DNA from 3 places in the Streptomyces sp. NPDC101776 genome. Region 3 is predicted to be linked to each of the others. Evidence: riboswitches for the same ligand, from Rfam matches in the RefSeq annotation. Region 3 holds a riboswitch; each other region holds the start of a gene.
What was found. A riboswitch is a leader RNA that binds a small molecule or an ion and turns the genes downstream of it on or off. The one in region 3 is predicted to bind S-adenosylmethionine.

Region 1: linked by a shared signal. The riboswitch ahead of ACIRRY_RS03670 (amino acid ABC transporter permease) and the one ahead of ACIRRY_RS41390 (ABC transporter substrate-binding protein) in region 3 are both predicted to bind S-adenosylmethionine.
Region 2: linked by a shared signal. The riboswitch ahead of ACIRRY_RS10295 (aminotransferase class V-fold PLP-dependent enzyme) and the one ahead of ACIRRY_RS41390 (ABC transporter substrate-binding protein) in region 3 are both predicted to bind S-adenosylmethionine.

What each region holds. Positions count from the first base shown of each region.
Region 1 covers NZ_JBIWMV010000001.1:843,613-850,446, forward strand. The annotation lists gene ACIRRY_RS03650 (alginate lyase family protein) at 1-1,004, shown strand, start outside; gene ACIRRY_RS03655 (alginate lyase family protein) at 1,032-2,282, shown strand; gene ACIRRY_RS03660 (putative leader peptide) at 2,400-2,513, shown strand; gene ACIRRY_RS03665 (glutathione S-transferase C-terminal domain-containing protein) at 2,580-3,464, shown strand; SAM riboswitch class IV at 3,542-3,650, shown strand; gene ACIRRY_RS03670 (amino acid ABC transporter permease) at 4,009-4,989, shown strand; gene ACIRRY_RS03675 (amino acid ABC transporter ATP-binding protein) at 4,986-5,783, shown strand; gene ACIRRY_RS03680 (ABC transporter substrate-binding protein) at 5,837-6,834, shown strand, end outside.
Region 2 covers NZ_JBIWMV010000002.1:1,006,443-1,013,276, forward strand. The annotation lists gene ACIRRY_RS10285 (cytochrome bc complex cytochrome b subunit) at 1-1,145, shown strand, start outside; gene trpD (anthranilate phosphoribosyltransferase) at 1,280-2,344, shown strand; SAM riboswitch class IV at 2,421-2,537, shown strand; gene ACIRRY_RS10295 (aminotransferase class V-fold PLP-dependent enzyme) at 2,704-4,080, shown strand; gene ACIRRY_RS10300 (Lrp/AsnC family transcriptional regulator) at 4,216-4,497, opposite strand; gene ACIRRY_RS10305 (rhomboid family intramembrane serine protease) at 4,494-5,228, opposite strand; gene ACIRRY_RS10310 (hypothetical protein) at 5,390-5,629, shown strand; gene ACIRRY_RS10315 (NYN domain-containing protein) at 5,668-6,834, shown strand, end outside.
Region 3 covers NZ_JBIWMV010000020.1:184,360-191,193, forward strand. The annotation lists gene ACIRRY_RS41385 (ABC transporter permease) at 1-318, opposite strand, end outside; gene ACIRRY_RS41390 (ABC transporter substrate-binding protein) at 315-1,949, opposite strand; SAM riboswitch class IV at 2,187-2,296, opposite strand; gene ACIRRY_RS41395 (phosphotransferase family protein) at 2,517-3,254, opposite strand; gene ACIRRY_RS41400 (STAS domain-containing protein) at 4,177-5,028, shown strand; gene ACIRRY_RS41405 (STAS domain-containing protein) at 5,025-5,396, shown strand; gene ACIRRY_RS41410 (anti-sigma regulatory factor) at 5,393-5,815, shown strand; gene ACIRRY_RS41415 (ATP-binding protein) at 5,803-6,834, shown strand, end outside.

The sequences.
Region 1 (6,834 bases), on a different contig from region 3:
GCCCGGTCGGCTTCGGCACCCGCGTCTGGTACGTCGACGCGACGGGGACGCCTGGAACGACGTACCACTACACGGTCGCGAAGACCAACGCCGGTGGACGCGGGCCGCGTTCGACGTCGGCGCGGGCCGTGATGCCGCACCCTTCCGTTCCCCGACTCACGTCCGCCTCAGCAGTGTTCACGAACGAAGGTGCCGACTTCCGGTATCTGCTGCGGGCCTCGCACGAGCCCGTGCGGTTCACCGCGGACGGGCTGCCCGCCGGTCTGCGCATCGACCGGCGCACCGGGCTCGTCTCCGGAATCCCCACGGAGGCAGGGGAGTTCACGGTCGCTACGACCGCGTCCAACGCCTCCGGTACCGCGAGCGGCACCCTCGCCCTCACGGTCGGCACCGCCCCGCCCGCGCCGTGGACGTACGGCGATCTCGGCGACACCGTGCTCGACGACCGTGCCTTCGGGACGCTGGGAGTGGTGGCGATCACCACGCCGGGCAGCACGTCGTACGACGGCGGGACCTTCACCGTGCGGGGCGCGGGCGTCGATCTGAACGCCAACGGACAAGGAATGACAGGGCAGTTCGTGCGGCGGCCGGTCAGCGGTGACTGTGAGGTCGTCGCCCGGCTGGTCTCCCGCAGCGGTGTCACGACCGACCGGATCGGGCTGCTCATGGCGAAGTCGCTGTCGCCGTTCGACCAGGCGGCGGGAGTCGTCGTCACCGGTGGGAGCAGCGCCCAGCTCATGCTCCGCAAGACCGTGGCCGGTGCCTCCGCCTTCACCGGCGGCGCCGCCGTCACCCTCCCCGCCCTGCTGCGGCTGAAGCGCGCCGGGACCGCCTTCAGCGCAGCCCTGTCCACCGATGACGGTGTCACCTGGACCCCCCTCGCCGACGGAGAGATCCCCGGCTTCGGTGACGCCCCCTACCACGTCGGCCTGGTGGTCTGCTCGCGCAGTCAACCGGTCCGCTGCACCACGGAGTTCGACGAGGTGAGCATCACGCCCACCTGATCCTCCACGGATTGGAGACGCACAGCAATGAGCCGCACTTCCCCCCACGAGCACCTCCGCAGAACAGAGTTGAGCCGCCGCGGTCTGTTGAGGACCGCGGGCGGGCTCACCGCAGCCGTCGCCCTCGGCGGCGCCGCGGTGGCCACGACCGCGCACGCGGCCCCGGCCACCTTCACCCACCCCGGCATGCTGCACAACGCCGGTGACATCAACCGGGCCAAGGTCAGGGTCGCGGCGGGAACCGACCCCTGGCTGTCCGGCTGGAACAGGCTGACCGCCAACTCCCATTCCCAGTCGACCTGGACGAACCGGGCGACGGCGACGATCATCCGGGGCGGCGACGGCCAGAACTACAGCCTGCTCTACAACGACATCGCCGCCGCCTACCAGAACGCCCTGCGCTGGAAGGTCGGCGGCACCGAGGCGAACGCCGTGTGCGCCGCGAACATCCTCAACGCCTGGTCGTCCACGCTGACTTCGGTCACCGGGAACGCCGACCGGTTCCTCGCGGCCGGCCTCTACGGCTGGCAGTTCGCCAACGCCTGCGAACTCATGCGGGACTACAGCGGCTTCGATCTGGACGCCGCCAGGGCAATGCTGGCGAACGTCTTCTACCCGCTCAACAACAGCTTCCTCACCAACCACAACGACGCCTGCATCACCAACTACTGGGCCAACTGGGACCTCTGCAACATGGCGTCGATCCTGGCCATCGGGATCCTCAACGAGGACAGCGCCAAGTACGACCAGGCCGTCGCGTACTTCAAGTCCGGTGCGGGCAACGGCTCGATCGCGCACGCCGTGCCGTACCTGTACACCGACTCGGACGGCTACGCGCTCGGCCAGTGGCAGGAGTCGGGCCGCGACCAGGGCCACACCGTCCTGGGCATGGGCCAGATGGGCGCTATCTGCGAGATGGCCTGGAACCAGGGCGACGACCTGTACTCGTACGACAGCCGCCGCTTCATGGAGGCCGCCCAGTACGTCGCCAAGTACAACGCGGGCAGCGACGTGCCCTTCACCACCTACACCTGGGGCACCGGGCAGAGCTGCGCCCAGTCGTCCCAGACGGTGATCTCCGCATCCTCGCGCGGCCAGATCCGGCCCGTGTGGGCGATGCTCCACTTCCACTACAACCGGCGGATCGGTCTCGACGACAAGTACATCTCGGCCATGTACTACGACCTCGTCGCGCCCGAGGGCGGGGGAGGTGACTACGGCTCCGACAGCGGCGGCTACGACCAGCTCGGCTTCGGCACCCTGATGTACGCGAAGTAGCGGCGCGAGGCGTCCACGGATCGGGCCGGCGGTGCCTGCTCCGTGGACGCCCTCTTGACCTCCGGCGGCACCGGATCGACACTCCAGTAGGGAATCCTAGTGAACAGGTAGGGAAACATGGGGCGCCTTGAGCCGGTCACCACCTCTCGCGTGGACCGTTCGCCCCTTCTGACCTCCCGCCGTCACATCGATCTGCTGCGGGTCTGCAGCGCCATGAGCCCACTGCGCTGAGCCCCTCCACCGCTCGACGACGCTTCCGCCGCGCGTACGTCCACGCGCCCGTACCCGGGGAGTCCCATGTCCAGCACGCCTCTCGCCGCCATCCCCTCGCCCCGGTCCACCCCCGCGTTCCGGGGCCGGATCGGCCGTGACGCGCGGAGCGGGCACTACGCCGTGCCGCGCCGCTACCGCCTCCATCTGTCCACCGCCTGCGCCGACGGCCTGCGCATCGCCGTCACCCACAGCCTGCTCGGCCTCGACGAGAGCTGTCCGGCCGTGTTCCTGTCCGCCGTACCCGACTGTCCGAGTGGTGGACACTCCGCACTGCGTCCGCTCTACGAGGCGAGCGCGCACCGCTACTCCGGACCGGCCACCGCGCCGGTCCTCAGCGACGACTGGTCCGGCCGGATCGTCAGCACCCACGCCCCCGACATCACGCGCGACCTCGCCCGGCACTTCGGCGAGGGCGGACCCCAGCTGTACCCGTGCGGCGCCGAGTCGGAGATCGAGGCCGTCGAGCGGCTCTGCGCACAGGGCATCGAGGACGCCGCGCAGCGCGCCGGCGCGGCCGGTGGCGAGCAGGAGGAGCACGAGGAGGCGCTCGGCCGACTGCTGGAGACGCTGGGTTCGCTGGACCGCTGGCTGGACGGCCGTGAGCACATGATCCGTGACGAACTCACCGCCGCCGACGTCGAGTTGTGGGTGTCACTGGTCCAACTCGACACCGTGCACCGCTACCACCTGGACGCCGCCGCCGTGCAGCGGATCGCCGACCACCCCCACCTGTGGGCCTACGCCCGCCGACTGGCCGCCCATCCTGCCTTCGGCACCCACCTCGACCTCGACGGCATCGCCCGCCGCCACCACGCCCGTTGCCGGGGCCTGGAGGCCGCCGGCGCCGCTGTCCAGATCCTGGACTGGGCAGCCCACGCGGCGGACGAAACGGGAGCTTGCCGCAGTTGAGCGCCGTCGACGCCGTCCGAGTGCTGGACAGGCATTGACATACGTTCGGACAATTGTCTTAACTTGCGACCTAGAACGGTCATGAGTGTCAGCGACAAGCCCTGGCTTGCTGACCGGCAACCCTCGCACGCGGTGGGGTGCCCCAGGTGACGACCGGACCGGATGACGTTTCGGTAAGCGCGCGGCCCCCAGCAGGGCCGGAACAGTGATGGGTGACGGACATGTACGCAGCTCTCCGGACGGCGACGCGCCGCTCCCCGGGCTGCGTACTGCCGTGCACGAACCCTCTCGTCGCCGACCGCGCCGTCGATCTGCTCCGCGTCAACAGCGCACTGTGTAGCACGTGTACCGCGCCGGGCTTCGCCCGCTGTCGAGGCTGACGACTTCCCCCAGTCCTCGCGTCCCGCGTTCCTGACGAACACCGCCCGTGCGGTGTGCCGTTGTCCGCCCAGTCCCCGGTCCCGTGCGTTTCCCACCGTGTGCGTCGCGCCAGCCACGCCCAGGTGTCGCGACCCGGGGTGTCCGACTTCCGCCGGAGCCCTCCATGACTGAACCCCCGGGAACCACCGTGTCCCTGGCCGACGCACCGTCTGCCGACGCCCCGTCAAAACCCCTGACAGCACAGCGAGTTCAGCCGCTGCGCCGGCCCGGCCGGTGGATCGTCACGCTGGTCGTGCTGGTGGTGGTCGCCCAGTTCATCCACGGACTGGTCACCAACTCCTTCTACCAGTGGGACCGCTTCGGCTACTGGTTCCTGCGCCCGACGATCCTCGACGGACTCGTCATCACCCTCGAAGTGGCGGCGCTCAGCGCGGTGTTGGGCCTCGTCGGAGGCATCCTGCTCGCCCTGGCCCGACTCTCCAAGAGCCCGGTACTACGCGCGGCGAGCTGGACCTATGTATGGGCCCTGCGCTCGATCCCGCTCATCGTGGTGCTGATCTTTCTCTACAACTTCAGCGCCCTGTACCAGACGCTGAGCATCGGCGTCCCCTTCGGCCCCGCCTTCTTCTCCTTCGACGAGTCGAAGCTCGCCACCGACATGGCCGTCGCCGTCGTCGGCCTCAGCCTCAACGAGGCGGCGTACGCGGCCGAAGTGGTCCGCGGCGGCATCCTCTCCGTCGACCAGGGCCAGCACGAGGCGGCCTCCGCCCTCGGCCTGCCGAAGAGCTACCAGTTCCGCAGGATCGTCTTCCCGCAGGCACTGCGCTCCATCACCCCGAACTACGTCAACCAGCTGATCGGCCTGATCAAGAGCACCTCGCTGGTCTTCTACGTCTCGCTGCTCGACCTGTTCGGCTCCGCGCAGACGATGGGCTCGACCTACCCCGGCGACATCGTGCCGCTACTCCTGGTCGTCACCGTCTGGTACCTGATCCTGACCAGCGTCGTGTCCGTCATCCAGTTCTACGTCGAACGGCACTACGCCCGGGGCGCCACCCGCAACCTGCCGCCCACCCCGATCCAGAAACTCCGCGCCGGTGTCACCGATCTGCGGGCCCGCATCCGCAGGGAGACCGCGATATGACCGCGAAGACCGCCGAACCGCTCGCGGACATCACACCCGCCGCCGTAGAAGTGCACGACGTGCACAAGTGGTACGGCGCCCACCGGGTCCTGGACGGCGTCGACCTGACCGTGCGGCCCGGCGAGGTCACCGTGATCCTCGGCCCGTCCGGCTCCGGCAAGTCCACGCTGCTGCGGGTCATCAACCACCTGGAGAAGCCCGAGATCGGCTACGTCAGCGTCAACGGCGAACTGATCGGAGTGAAGCAACAGGGCGGACGGCTCAAAGAGTTGAGCGAGCGCGCCATCCTCACCCAACGTGGCCGGATCGGGTTCGTCTTCCAGAACTTCAACCTCTTCCCGCACCTGACCGTCCTCGACAACGTGGCCGCGGCTCCCGTCGCCACCGGCAGGCTCGGCAAGCCCGAAGCCCTGGAACTGGCAAGGGAGTTGCTCGGCCGCGTCGGACTCGCCGAGAAGACCGGCGCCTACCCGAGGCAGCTCTCCGGCGGCCAGCAGCAGCGCGTCGCCATCGCGCGGGCCCTCGCCCTGCGCCCCGGCGTCATCCTCTTCGACGAGCCGACCTCCGCCCTCGACCCCGAACTCGTCGGCGAAGTCCTCGCCGTCATCAAGGACTTGGCGACCAGCGGCACCACCCTCGTCATCGTCACCCACGAGATCGGCTTCGCCCGCGAGGTCGCCGACCGGGTCGTCTTCATCGACGGCGGAAAGATCGTCGAGCAGGGCCCGCCGCACGAGGTCCTCGACAAACCACAGCACGAACGGACCAGGGACTTCCTCAGCAAGGTCCTCTGAGCCCCACCTCTTTCACCCTCATCAGTCCTTCAACACCGAGCCTAGGAACAGCCATGTCTCCCCTCAGCCTTCGCAGCAGACTCACTCGCGGACTCACCGCCGGCACCGTCGTCGCCTCCCTCGCGGGCGGGCTCGCCGCCTGCGGGGGAGACAGCGACGCGGCCACCACGTCGAGCAACGCCGCCTCCGGCACGGTCACGGTGGGCGCGCTCTCCCTCGGCGCCGCCAAGGAGACGACGCTCAAGGTCGCCGAAGTGAAGTCGATCAGCGCCGAGTTGCCCAAGGCGATCGCGAAGAGCGGCAAGCTGGAGATCGGCGTCGGCTTCCTGCCCGCCGGCTCCCCGCCGCTCGGCTACGTCGGCTCGGACCAGAAGACCCTCACCGGTTCGGAGACCGACATCGCCCGCCTGGTCGCGGCCGTCCTCGGTCTCAAGCCCGACCTGAAGAACTCCACGTGGGAGAACCTCTTCATCGGCCTCGACAGCGGCAAGGTCAATGTCGCCTTCTCCAACGTCACCGACACCGAGGAGCGCAAGGCGAAGTACGAGTTCGCCTCCTACCGCGAGGACAACCTCGGCTTCGCGGTGAAGGCCGACAACTCCTGGAACTTCGACGGCAACTACGAGAACCTCGCCGGCAAGACCGTCGCCGTGGGCGCCGGCACCAACCAGGAGCGGATCCTCCTGGAGTGGAAGAAGAAGCTGGCCGCCGAGGGCAAGAAGGCGCTCACCGTCAAGTACTTCCAGGACAACAACAGCACCTACCTCGCGCTGGCCTCCGGGAAGATCGACGCCTATCTCACCCCGAACCCGTCGGTCGCCTACCAGGTCTCCTCGACCAAGGGCACGGCCAAGGCGGTCCGCAACGCGGGAACCTACTCCGGCGCCGGATCCTCCCTCCAGGGCCTGATCGCGGCCACCGCGAAGAAGGACAGCGGCCTCGCCAAGCCCCTCGCGGACGCCATCAACTACCTGATCAAGAAGGGCCAGTACGCCAAGTGGCTGGCCGCCTGGAACCTCTCCAACGAGGCCGTCGCCAAGTCCGAGGTCAA
Region 2 (6,834 bases), on a different contig from region 3:
TCACCGGTTACTCGCTCCCGGACGACCTGCTCTCCGGCACCGGTGTCCGCTTCATGGAGGGTGCGGTCCTGTCCGTGCCGATCGTCGGCACGTACCTGTCGTTCTTCCTCTTCGGCGGCGAGTTCCCGGGCGGCGACTTCGTGTCCCGCTTCTACTCGATCCACATCCTGCTGCTGCCGGGCATCATGCTCGGCCTGGTGGTCGGCCACCTGATCCTGGTCTTCTACCACAAGCACACGCAGTTCGCGGGCCCCGGAAAGACCAACAAGAACGTCGTCGGCATGCCGCTGCTGCCGGTCTACATGGCCAAGGCCGGAGGCTTCTTCTTCCTGGTCTTCGGTGTCATCGCGGCCGTCTCGGCGCTCGCCTCGATCAACCCGATCTGGACCATGGGTCCCTACCGTCCGGACATGGTGTCCACGGGCGCCCAGCCCGACTGGTACATGGGCTTCTCCGAGGGTCTGATCCGTGTCATGCCGGGCTGGGAGATCAACTTCTGGGGTCACACGCTCGTCCTGGGCGTGTTCATCCCGCTGGTGATCTTCCCGCTGGTCCTGGTCTCGATCGCGGTCTACCCGTTCATCGAGTCCTGGGTCACCGGCGACAAGCGCGAGCACCACATCCTGGACCGCCCGCGCAACGCCCCGACCCGTACGGCCTTCGGTGTCGCGTGGATCTCCTGGTACTTCGTCCTGCTCGTCGGTGGCGGCAACGACATCTGGGCCACGCACTTCCACCTGTCGATCAACTCGATCACCTGGTTCGTGCGCGTCGGCTTCTTCGTCGTGCCGGTCCTCGTGTTCCTCGCCACCAAGCGGGTCTGCCTCGGCCTCCAGCGCCGCGACAAGGACAAGGTGCTGCACGGCCGCGAGTCCGGCGTCATCAAGCGCCTGCCGCACGGTGAGTTCGTTGAGATCCACGAGCCGCTCAGCCAGGACGCGCTGCACACGCTCACCGCGCACGAGCAGTACGTGCCGGCCGCGATCGGCGCGACGGTCGACGACAACGGCGTCGAGCGCAAGGTGAAGGGCTCCCAGAAGCTGCGCGCCAAGCTGAGCGAGGCGTACTACGGCGAGGAGTCCCAGATCCCCAAGCCCACCGTCGAGGAGTACAAGGAGATCACGAGCGGCCACGGCCACCACTGATCGCTGAGGCGTCGCCACGCCACAGTCGAAGGGCCCCGTCCGAACACCGGACGGGGCCCTTCGCCGTGTCCCGCGCTGGATAGGGTGGGGGCACATCGCTGAACCATTTCTCTACGACACCCAGGAGCGGCCGTATGAGCGCTGTGACCCCCGCTGGAGGCGACACCGCGGCGGCCCGTTCCTGGCCCGAGGTACTGAACGCCCTGCTGTACGGCCAGGACCAGGACGCCGACGCGACGTTCTGGGCGATGGACCAGATCATGCGCGGCGAGGCGACGGACGCGCAGATCGCCGGGTTCGTGGTGGCGTTGCGGGCCAAGGGCGAGACCGTCGAGGAGATCACCGGGCTCGTGCGCGCGATGTACGAGCACGCGAACGTGATCGAGGTGTCGGGGCGGACGGTGGACATCGTCGGCACCGGCGGCGACGGCGCGAAGACGGTGAACATCTCCACGATGTCCTCGATCGTGATCGCCGGCACGGGCGCGAAGGTCGTCAAGCACGGCAACCGGGCCGCGTCCTCCGCGTCCGGTGCCTCCGACGTCCTGGAGCGGCTCGGCGTCAACCTGGAGCTGACCCCGCGGCGGGTGGCCGAGGTCGCCGAGGAGGCCGGGATCACGTTCTGCTTCGCGGTCAAGTTCCACCCGGCGCTGCGTCACGCGGGCGCCGCGCGCGGCCAGTTGGGCATCCGCACGGTGTTCAACGCGCTGGGCCCGCTGACCAACCCCGCCAAGGTGCGGGCCCAGGCGGTCGGGGTCGCGGACCCGCGGATGGCGCCCATCATCGCGGGCGTCTTCGCCGAGCGGGGCAACTCCTCCCTGGTGTTCCGCGGCGACGACGGCCTCGACGAGCTGACGACCACGTCCACCTCCCGGGTGTGGATCGTCCGCGACGGCAAGGTCACCGAGGAGTCCTTCGACCCGAGGGACGTCGGCCTCGAACTGGTCCCGGTGGAGGCCCTGCGCGGCGCAGACCCCGAGTTCAACGCCGGCGTCGCCCGCCGCCTCCTGGACGGCGAGACGGGCCCCGTACGGGACGCCGTACTCCTGAACTCCGCGGCGGCCCTGGTGGCCCTGGAGCCGGGGGACGGGCCGCTGGCGGATCAGCTCCGGGCCGGGATGGAGAAGGCGGCGGAGTCGATCGACTCGGGAGCGGCCAAGCGGACCCTGGAGCGCTGGGCCGCGGCCAGCAACGCGTAGCGCCACGGGGGTTGTCGTCCCGCGATCCGGACACGGGTTGCGGGACGGCGATCACCTCACGTAAGTTTTCTGATCAGGTCATGAGTGACAGTCATGAGGCCCCGGCCGACTGTCCGGCAACCCTCCGTCCGTGGCGGGGTGCCCCGGGTGAAGACCAGGCCGTAGGCAGCGAGGTCTGCGGCAAGCGCGGGCCCCTCGAAAGACACCAGGGGTCCTGGTCATCGAGGGAGCCCTCTGTGAGCAAGCGAATGCGATAGGGCGTCGAGCCCCGCCTCCGCATACCCCCTTTCACCCTTCACCGTGCTTGAGTCGTCCGCGCTCGCACGGCGGAACCGCCTTGCCTCTCACGGGAGTTCGCCATGTCTGTCTCCACCGCTGCCGTCGCCCAGACCGTTTGTCCCCCGCTGCCCGTTCTGGGCCGGGATGTCACCGTCCCGCTCGTGACGGGTGGCGAGGTCACCTACGCGGCCCTCGACTACGCGGCAAGCGCCCCCGCCCTCCAGCGCGTCTGGGACGACGTGGCGGCCTACGCCCCGTACTACGGCAGCGTCCACCGCGGCGCCGGCTATCTCTCGCAGCTCTCCACCGACCTGTTCGAGAACGCCCGCAGGACGGTCGAGGAGTTCCTGGACTGCCGCCCCGACGACCAGCTGATCTTCACCCGCTCGACCACGGACTCCCTCAACCTCCTCGCCGCGGCCCTTCCCGCCGACTGCCAGGTCTTCGTCTTCGAGACCGAGCACCACGCGTCCCTCCTCCCCTGGAAGGACGCCGAGGTCACCTACCTCAACGCCCCGCGCACCCCGGCCCAGGCCGTCGAGACCCTGGAGCAGGCCCTCGCCGCCCGCACTGTGTCCAATGAAGAGGGTCAGGGCCCGGCCCTGGTCTGCGTGACGGGCGCCTCGAACGTCACCGGCGAGCTGTGGCCGGTACGGGAGCTGGCGGCGGCGGCTCACGCCCACGGCGCCCGGATCGTCCTGGACGCCGCCCAACTCGCCCCGCACCACCCGGTGTCCGTCCAGGACCTCGACGTCGACTGGATCGCCTTCTCCGGCCACAAGCTCTACGCCCCCTTCGGCTCCGGCGTCCTGGCCGGCCGCGCGGACTGGCTCCAGGCGGCCGACCCCTACCTCGCGGGCGGCGGCGCCAGCCGCAAGGTCACCCGGCGCGAGGACGGGGGAGTGGACGTGGAGTGGCACGACAGCGCCGCCCGCCACGAGGCCGGTTCCCCGAACGTCATCGGCGCCTACTCCATCGCGTCGGCCTGCAAGGCGCTGACGGAGGCGGGCTTCGACACGTTGGTGGCCCGCGAGCAGCACCTGATCGCCGAGGTCCGCGCGGGCCTGGCCGAGGTCCCGCAGGTGAAGGTCCTGTCCCTGTTCGGCGACGACGCCCCGCGCGTCGGCGTGATCTCCTTCGTCGTCGACGGCTGGAACAGCTCCCACTTCGCCGCGGCCCTCTCCGCCGAGTACGGCATCGGCGTCCGCGACGGCCTCTTCTGCGCCCACCCCCTCGTCCGCACCCTCCTGGGCAGCGACCCCCAGACCCAGGGCGAGTGCGGCGCCCCCGAAGCGGCCCCCGGCGAGAAGTCCCTCAACGCGATCCGAGTCAGCTTCGGCGCGGGCACCCCGGACGAGCACGTCGAGCGCTTCGTGACGGCGGTACGAGAACTGGTGACGAACGGCGCGAAGTGGAACTACCACACGGAGAACGGCCGCTGCGTCCCGGCGGTGTGATTCCGACTGTCCCGACGGCGCCGTCTCGACGCACGCCAAGGGCAACCCCCTAGGGGCGCGGGGAACTGCGCGACCAGCCACAACGGACGGTCAGCCGCAAACGATCCGCGCCCCCACCCCACTAGGCGCTCAACCTCACGAGTCCAACCCGATCGCGAACGCCGCCTCAAGGTCATGCTGCGAGTACGTCCGGAACGCCACGTGCGTATCCGTCCCCTCCACCCCGGGAATCTTGCTGATCCGCCCGGGGATGATCTCGGCCAGATCCTCGTGCTCCCGCACCCGCACCATCGCGATCAAGTCATACGTACCGGTGACAGAGAAGACCTCGCTCACAGATTCGAGCGCGGCGATCGACTCGGCGATCTCCGGAATCCGGTCCACGCTGGTCTTGATGAGGACGATCGCGGTGATCACGGCTGGTTCTCTCCCTCGGGGACCGTTACTGGGGCGGGCCCAACTCTAGTCGTACGACCGAATCTCACCCACGCGTAGCCGAACCCCAGCGTGAAGCCCACCAGGTGGGCGAGGTACGCCACCCCGGGCCCCTGCGCCGCCTGCCCCGCCGCCAGCCACTGCAGGGCCGCCCAGAAGGGCAGGACCACCCACGCGGGGAAGCGCAGCGGCAGGAAGAAGAGGAAGGGGAGGAGACTCGTCACGCGGGCCCGGGGGAACAAGTACAGGAACGCCCCGAGGACCGCCGAGATCGCCCCGGACGCGCCGACGAGGGACTGCGCGGAGCCGGCGTTGGCCACCGCGTACCCCAGCAGCGCCAGGTAGCCGCAGCCCACGTAGAACAGGGTGAACTCGACCCGGCCCAGCCGTTCCTCGGTCATCGCTCCGAAGACGTAGAGGAAGAGCATGTTGCCGAGGAGATGGATCCAGCTGCCGTGGATGAACAGGGCCGTGACCGGGGTGAGGGCCTCTCGGGCCGGGCTCGCGAACAGGTCGGCCGGGACCACACCCCAGCGGCGGAAGTACGCCCGCTGCGCCACCAGCAGCGCGTCCCCCGTGCCGTAGGACGGGACGAAACCCGAGGCCGGGCCGAGGACGAAGATCAGGCAGCACAGGCCGATCAGGGTGTACGTCATGGGCGTCGAGGTGCCGCGGAACGTCCTGACGAGCGCCGGGCCCCAGTTGCTGATCATGACCACAGAGCATGACGTAACGGGACGCAGTCGGGCGGAGTGCCTCGCCGCTGTGGACGGCCGAGCGGCGAGTACCCGCCAGGCCGTAGGGTTACGAGCCACACTCGCCGGGGAAACCGGCGATCACGGAAACTCGAACGAGAAGGAAGCGGACAGCCACGATGACGGTACCCCTGCCGACCGCCTCGACGCGGTGGCGCTGCACCCTCTGCGGCAACCTCACGCGCTTCGACGTGACGCGTTCGTCGAAGGTCGTGGAGTACCTCCACCTGGACCTGGCGGGTGAGCCGAAGGTGGAGGAGCGCGAGGTGGTCAGTGAGACCATCGAGTCGGTGCGCTGCCGCTGGTGCAACGCCGTGGATCAGGTGGAACTCGTGGACAGGCCGGGCGCCGGCTCCTGAGAGGGAGTGGCCCCGCACAGACGGTTGGGGTGTGAGGGATGGTGGAGAACTCAGGCGGAGGGCCGGGCGACGGCGCCGCCGAGGTGCTCGACCGCCCGCTGCCCGACGGCGTGCGGAGAAGGGTCGTACAGATCGTCTCCGACGGCTTCGGCGGCCTCACCGTCTCCGAACTGCCCGCGCAGCTACGACAGTACGCCCGCTTCGCCCCCAACCGCCGCGCCAAGTTCGCCGGGAACGCGATGGCCGCCGCCCTGGAGACCGATCCGCTGTTCCGGCAGCGGATCGGGGAGAAGCTGAGAGAGGCCCAGTCGGAGCTCGCCGGCGCGCTCGACTCCGGCTCACCGCCCCCGGCCGCGGACCCGCTCGACGTGGCGGCCGCGGCCTATGTTCTGCGCCCCACCGGCTGGGTGAAGCTCGTCACCGCCGCGGGCGAGGAGGCGCTGCGCGCCGACGCCGAGCGCGCCGACGAGGAGAGCCGGGCCGAACTGGAGCGGCTGCGCGAGGAGTTGGACCAGGCGCGGGAGGCGACCCGGACCGAGACCGAGCGGCTGCGCACCGAACTGGACGCGGCGAAGAAGGAAGCGGAGTCGCTGCACCGCAAGCTGCGTTCCGCGCACAGTGACATCAAGCGCGGCGAGGCCGCCCTGCGCAAGCTGCGGTCCGAGACGGACGCGTCGCGCGCCGAGGGCCAGGCACAGGTGTCCGCGGGCGAGATCGAGACCCGGCGGCTCAAGGCGCGCCTCAGCGAGTCGGAGGCGGCCCTGGAGGCCACCCGCAAGGCCGCCCGTGAGGGGCGCAGCGTCGAGGACATGCGGGTGCGGCTGCTGCTCGACACCGTGCTGGAGGCGACCCAGGGGCTGCGCAGGGAACTGGCGTTGCCGCCCGTCTCCGTACGGCCCGCCGAGACCGTCGACGCGGTCGAACCGGGACGAATGACCCCGAAGGACATCGCCGCGCGGGCGCTGTCGGAGAACGACCCCGCGATCCTCGACCAGTTGCTCGCGCTGCCGCAGGCCCACCTGGTCGTCGACGGCTACAACGTCACCAAGACCGGTTATCCCCAAATGCCCCTGGAGAAGCAGCGGTTGAGGCTGCTGGGGCAGCTCTCGCAGCTCGCCGCGCAGACCGGCGCCGAGGTCACCTGTGTCTTCGACGGGGCCGAGCTGGCCGCGCCCGTGCTGCTCGCGCCGCCGCGCGGAGTGCGG
Region 3 (6,834 bases):
GTCAGTGACGGTGCGGCCGAAGTCGCCGGTCGCCAGGGACCTCAGGTAGTCCAGGTACTGGGTGAGCAACGGCCGGTCGTAGCCCGCCTGGTGGAGTTTCGCCTGGAGCTGGTCGGGGGTGAGCCGGTCGCCGAAGGCGGCGCTGATCGGGTCGCCGGTGGCGCGCATCAGGAAGAAGACCAGGCTGACCAGGATGAACACGGTGGGGATGATGAGGAGGAAGCGGACCACCAGGTAGCGGGCGAGTCCGTACCCGGCGGCGCCGTCGGCGGGGTTGCCGACGGCGCCGGGGGCCGTCTCCTGGGTCAGGGCACTCACTTCTTCGAGAGTCCTGCCCAGCGGAAGGTGTACGCGCTGGTCAGCGCGTCCGGCACACCGCTGACGTCGGTGCGGGTGACGATCGCGGTGGACCCCTGGAGCAGCGGCAGCAGCGGCACCTGCGCGGCGGCCTTGTCCTGCGTCTCCTTGAGGAGTTCGGCGCGCTTGGCCGCGTCGGTCTCCGTCTCCTCCTCCAGGATCAGCGAGCGTACGGCGGGGTCGTCATAGCCGTTGGCGACCCAGCTGTTGGCCGAGTAGAAGGGCGAGAGGTAGTTGTCGGCGTCCAAGTAGTCGGCGTACCAGCCGAGTTGGTACAGCGGGTACAGGTGCTTGATGCGGTCCTTGCCGTACTGGGTCCACTCGGTGGACTGGAGGTTCACCTTGAACAGACCGGTCGCTTCGAGCTGGGTCTTGACGAGCGCGTACTCGTCGGCCGAGGACGAGCCGTAGTGGTCGCTGTTGTACTGGAGGTTGAGGGTGACGGGGGTGGTCACCTTCGCCGCCTTCAGCCGTGCGGCGGCCGCCGCCTTGTCGGGGCCGCCCTTCTTGTCGCCGTAGAGCGACTTGAAGGAGTCGCCGGCGCCGGTGAGTCCGTCGGGCACCGAGCTGTAGAGCGGCTGGTAGCTGTTCTTGTAGACCTGCTGGGCGAGTTGGGCCCGGTCGACGGAGTCGGCCACGGCCTGGCGGACGGCCAGCGCCTTGGCCTTGTCGGCGTCCTTGGTCTTCGTGCCGTAGGGCTGCGTGGTGAAGTCGAAGACGATGTAGCGGATGCCGTTGCCGGAACCGGTGTGGACCTTGATGTCCTTCTTCCTGGCCAGGTCGTCGAGGTCGGCGGTGGTGAGGGTGCGGTAGACGGCGTCGACGGTGCCCTGTTGGACGTCGAGCTTGAGGTTGCTGGCGTCGGTGTAGTACTTGAGCTGGATGTTCTTGGTCTTCGGGGTGCCCAACTGGCCGCCGTAGTCGCTGTTTTCGGCGAAGGAGACCAGCGAGTTCTTGTCGTAGCTCGTGACGCCGTACGGGCCGCTCCAGGGCTTGGCCGCGACGATGGCCTTGTCGTCGAGGATCTTGTCGGCGGGGAAGGCCTGTTCGTCGACGATGTAGCCGGCCGCGGTGGACAACACCTGGGGGAACAGGGTGTCGTTGGCGGACTTGAGGGTGAAGACGACCGTGGTCGGTGACGGGGCGGCGACCGAGGCGAGGTTGTACAGGAGCGACGAGGGGCCGTTCTCGTCGGCGATCTTCAGGGTCCGGTCGAAGGTGAACTTGACGTCGGAGGAGGTGAGTTGGTGGCCGTTCGCGAACTTCAGGCCCTTCCGCAGAGTCACCGTGTACTCCTTGGGCCCGGTCAGCTCGATGCCGGTGGCCAGGTCCGGGGAGACCTCCGTGGCGCCGTTCTTCACGCTGAGGAGGGTCGCGTAGACCTCGCTCTCGATGGTGCCGGAGCCCGCGTCCCAGGTGCCCGCCGGGTCGAGGCCGGCCACCTGGTCGGTGGTGCCGACGGTGATCGTCGGACCGTCGGACCCGGTGGACGTCTTGCTGCTGGTGCAGCCGCTGAGGGCGACCAGGAACGCCGCGCCGAGGGATATGGCGCCGAGGGGTCGAAGAGGTCTGACGGTGCTGGAGTGTGCCATGGCTGGTCTCTGTCTCCGCATGGGTGGGTGCGCGAAAGGGGTGCGGCGGGCAGGACATGCCGGGCGCGCGCTGTCGCGTGAAGGGTGAGAGTGGGTGAAGGTGCTGCGCGAGGAACGGGTCAGCTGTGACAGAGACAGCTGGAGACCAGCAGCAGATCCACATGGCGCCGGGAGCACAGCACGAGGCCAGTTGCCACGCAGTCCTCCTCAAGGTGTCGCCGGCAACTGAGGCCGGTGGGAACGCACTTGCAGAACAGGAACATCCGCCGAGCGGTCACCTGGGGCACCCCACTGCGTCGGGGGTTGCCGTCCGGCCAGCCAGGGCTTGATCACCGGAACTCGTAGCTCGCGCTCACCGTAGATCGACTGTTCTGTCTGCGTCAAGAAGGCCCGGGGCGGCGACCGTGTGCGGGGAAGTCGCTTTCTGCCGGGCGCGGAGTCGGTGCCGACAGGGTTGGCGGGGAAGGGAGTTCCGCCGGGCGGCCAACTCGGTGGGGGTGCCGCGGTCATCGACGGCATCGTCCAGGGCCGCCCGCACACGGCCGAAGCAGACGGGCTCGCGCAGCCTCACATCCGGGCTTTCAGCACGTCGACCTCACAGCCCGGCGCGAACGGGTCGAAGCCGTGCTCGCTCAGCCAGCGAACCACCAGCAGGCTGCGGAACGACCACCACGCGCGGATCACGTCGAGGTCGACGTCGGTGCCGTAGCCGGCGATCAGGTCGTCGAGGCGCTCCTCGTGTCCGAGCGTGAAGGTGGCGAGGTCGTACAGGGCATCACCCTGGGCCGCCTCGGACCAGTCGATGATGCCGGTGACCTCGTCGCCGTCGACGAAGACGTGCGCGATCTGGAGGTCGCCGTGCGTGAACGCCGGAGTCCACGGCCGGAGCGCGGCCTCGGCGACCTGGCGGTTGCGGGCGACCAGGTCGGCGGGCAGGACACCGTTCGCGACGAGCGACTCGCACTCGTCGTCGAGTTCCGCCGCCAGCGCGACAACGCTCCGGCCGGGTCGGGGCGGCAGCGGCGCGTCGTGCAGCTTCCGGATGACGGCACCCGCCGCGGCCCACGCCGCCGGCGATCCGGTCGACGGCCCGCCGAGGCGCCCGAGCGTGGTCCCCGGGAGCGCGGCGATCGCGAGCACGTGCGGCTTGCGCCACAGGACCTCCGGGGTCGGGACCGGCGCCAGGGCCATCGCCTCGACCTCGACGTCGATACGCGCCTGATCGGCGTCCACCTTCAGGAACACGTCACCGACACGCAGGGTCGCGCGCTCGGAATGAGCGACGACGACTTCGACCTCGTCCATGGGCGACCAGTATTCCGGGGACGAACGGCGACGTCGCCGGGTTTGTCGCGTGCGGCTGCGCGGCTGACCGCGTCCTCTCGGCGTCATGGATCTGTCTGGCGTCACGTTCCGCGACTCGTCGGGCTTCAACGCCCTCCTGCGCCTACGACGCCCTTCGCAACCGGAAACGAGGGTGCGTCCTGGTGCTCCTTGTGGCCCTTGCGGCGACGAAGGTCCGGAGGTTCCGGCGGGGAGCGGCGCGCGACCTCCCCAGGCAGTGCGCCGCCCCCGCCATCGCGCCTCGATTACCCCCAGGTTCCCGCCGTACTCCCGCTCAGAGCCATGGGCACGCCATTCGGCGACCGCCGCGGTCAGGGGCGGGTCTGCGAACGTGGTGGGGTGTTCCTGTCCGAGACCACCCCAACCTGGCCCAGCCGCCCCTCCGGCCGTGTCGGCACGTCTTGGAACGGCTCGTCGCCGGTACCTCCCGGACCGACAACGAGGGCCGGCGACTTGTCGTCCAGGATCCGGCCCACTCTCGCCGGGCACGGCCGGACTCGGCGAAAGGTGCGCTCCCAATGGGTCAAGCGCATCGCCCGGGGTAACCGGAACGGAACGTGAGAGCCGAGCGCCTCTCGGTATTCCTCCAGCAGAAGCGCTCCCGCAGTCCGCAGGACGTGCGGGACTGAGCGAAGGAGCGCCAATGGATGCGGCCGTGCTGCTCGAGGTCGAGCACCGACAAGGTGATCGAGGATCTGACGGTCCGCTCCTGGACCGAGGAGACGAACTTCTGCCCCGCCGTCCGCGCGGCGATGCCGTCCTCACCCTCCTTCCATGCCGCCCCACCACGCGCCAGTCCCCGAAGACCGGCACCCGGCGGGGGTGCCGTAGGCTGCGCGCGCTGGCGTTGGTACACACATACGAATATCGAGGGAGCATCTGAATGGTGAAGCGAGACAGCGCCGCAGACCTGGTGGGGCTCCTGACTGCCGACGACCGCAATCTGGCCGAGTCGTGGGTCGCAGAGGTGTCGAAGTCCCTGAGTGGTCGCGTGGGCCGGGCAGAGCTCGACCGCGAGCTGCGAGAACTCTACGAAGCCCTGGTGGAGGCATTGCGGCAGGGCGCAGCCGATGTCCACTCGGAGCAGATGTCCGAAGTCCGCGCCCTGCTGACCGAGTTGTCGCGGAACAGGGCACGCCAGGGGTTCTCACCGAGTGAGACCGCCATCAGCGTCTTTGCTTTGAAGCGGGTCCTCGAACCGGTGCTGGAGAACGGCTCCGTCGACGAGATCCGCGCCTACGTGCGGCTCGCCCGCGTCCTGGACGGCCTGGGGCTCTTCACGATCGAGACCTACACGCAGACCCGGGACGAACTCATCACCGCGCAGGCGGAACAGTTGCTGGAGCTGTCCACGCCGGTGGTACGGCTGTGGGACGGAGTCATCGCCGTACCGCTGGTCGGCACACTGGACTCGGCGCGGACCCAGGTCGTGATGGAGAAGTTGCTGCAAGCCCTCGTGGACACCGGCTCGGAGCAGGCCATCATCGACATCACGGGCGTACCCGCGGTGGACACCCAGGTCGCCCAGCACCTACTCAAGACCATCGTCGCCGCCCGGTTGATGGGCGCGGAGTGCACCGTGTCCGGCATCAGCCCGCAGATCGCGCAGACCATCGTGGCGCTGGGGATCGAGTTCGACGGCATCGTGACCAAGGCGAGCCTGGCGGACGCTCTCAAGCTGGCCCTGCGCAGGTCCGGCGTGGACATGGTCGCGCACACGGGCGGGCAGCGATGAGCGAGCGCATTCCGATCCTGCGGATCGGCGACACCCTGCTGGTGTCCGTCCAGTCCGACCTGGAGGACCAGACGGTCCTCAACCTCCAGGAGGACCTGGCCGACCAGATCGTCGCCAGGTCCGCCGAGGGCGTCATCATCGACATCAGTGCTCTGGAGATCGTCGATTCCTTCGTGGGACGCATGCTGGCGACGATGGCCGCCATCTCCCGCATGCTCGACGCCCGGACCGTGGTCGTGGGCATGCGTCCGGCCGTGGCCATCACCCTGGTCGAACTGGGCCTCTCGCTCGGCGGCGTCAGCACCGCCCTCGACCTGGAGAAGGGGCTGGCGAAGCTACGCCAGTCGGCCAGTTCGGCCTCGCAGTGACCGCGCCCTGGACGACGGACGAAGAACCCCTCGTCTATCCCATCGCGCGCAGCGGCGACCTCGTCCACGTCCGCCAGGCCATCCGCGCACTGGCCCAACGGTGCGGCCTGTCCCTGGTCGACCAGACGAAGATCATCACCGCGGCCAGTGAACTCGCGCGAAACACACTGACGTACGGCGGTGGCGGCAGTGTCAGGGCCGGCGCCGTGAACGCGAACGGCAAGCGGGGCGTAGCCGCGGTCTTCGAGGACTCCGGCCCGGGAATCGCCGACGTCCGGCAGGCGATGACGGACGGCTGGACGTCGGGCGGCGGACTGGGTCTGGGCCTGAGCGGTGCCCGCCGGCTCGTGGACGACTTCGAACTGCGGACCGCGCCCGGCGAGGGCACGGCCGTGACCATCGTCAAGTGGGCGCGGTGAGTACCGTGGCCATGGTCCACAGCGAGGACGTGGCGTGGTTCAGGGACGGCCCGTCCCTGCCGATCACCGCCCGGGGCGCGGCGGCCGCGCTCGCCCGGCGGATCGGGCTCAGCAGCCATCGGGCCGCCGAGGTCGCCCTCGCCGTCACCGAAGCCGCGACGAACGTGCAACGACACGCGGTCGACGGTGCTCTGCTGCTGCGCGTCGTGCGCTCGGGGGACGAGGCCGGGGTGGAGTTCCTCACCGTCGACTCGGGACCCGGGATGACGGACATCTCCGCCTCCCTGGCCGACGGAACCTCCAGCGCCGGCACCCTGGGCATCGGGCTGGGGGCGGTCTCGCGGCTGGCGGACCACTTCGACCTGCACTCCGTTCCCCGCCGCGGCACGGTCATGACCGCACGGTTCTGGCCACGGACCGTGGACGGCAGGTCCGTCGTCACCTCGCAGAACATGTCCCCCGCCGCCGGTGTGACCAGACCCATCAGCGGTGAGAGCGTGTGCGGGGACGCGTGGGCCGTCCGCACGGTGGCCGACGACGGCGACCCGGCCCGCCCCACGCTGCTGCTCATGCTCTGTGACGGCCTGGGGCACGGACCCCTTGCGGCGCGCGCGAGCCAGGCCGCGGTCAGGGCCTTCCACGACACATCCGACCTCAGTCCGGAAGGTGTTCTCAACGCCGTCCACGCCGCGCTGCGCGGAACGCGCGGCGGAGCGGTCGCCGTGGCCAGGATCGAGCCCGCCGCACGGCGGGTGCTGTACTGCGGCATCGGCAACGTCAGCGGCTTCCTTCTCGGCGACGGCCCACGCCGGGCCCTGTTGTCGGCCCCTGGAATCGTCGGCGCGCACATGCGGCGACTGCGGACGTTCGAGGAGCCGCTGCCCGACCATGGTGCCCTGGTCATGCACTCCGACGGCCTGACCGAGCGCTGGGACGCCGGATCGCTGCCGGGTCTGCGGGGACACTCGGCACTCGTCGCGGCGGCCGAGTTGCTCCGCGAGGCGGGTGTACGACGGGAC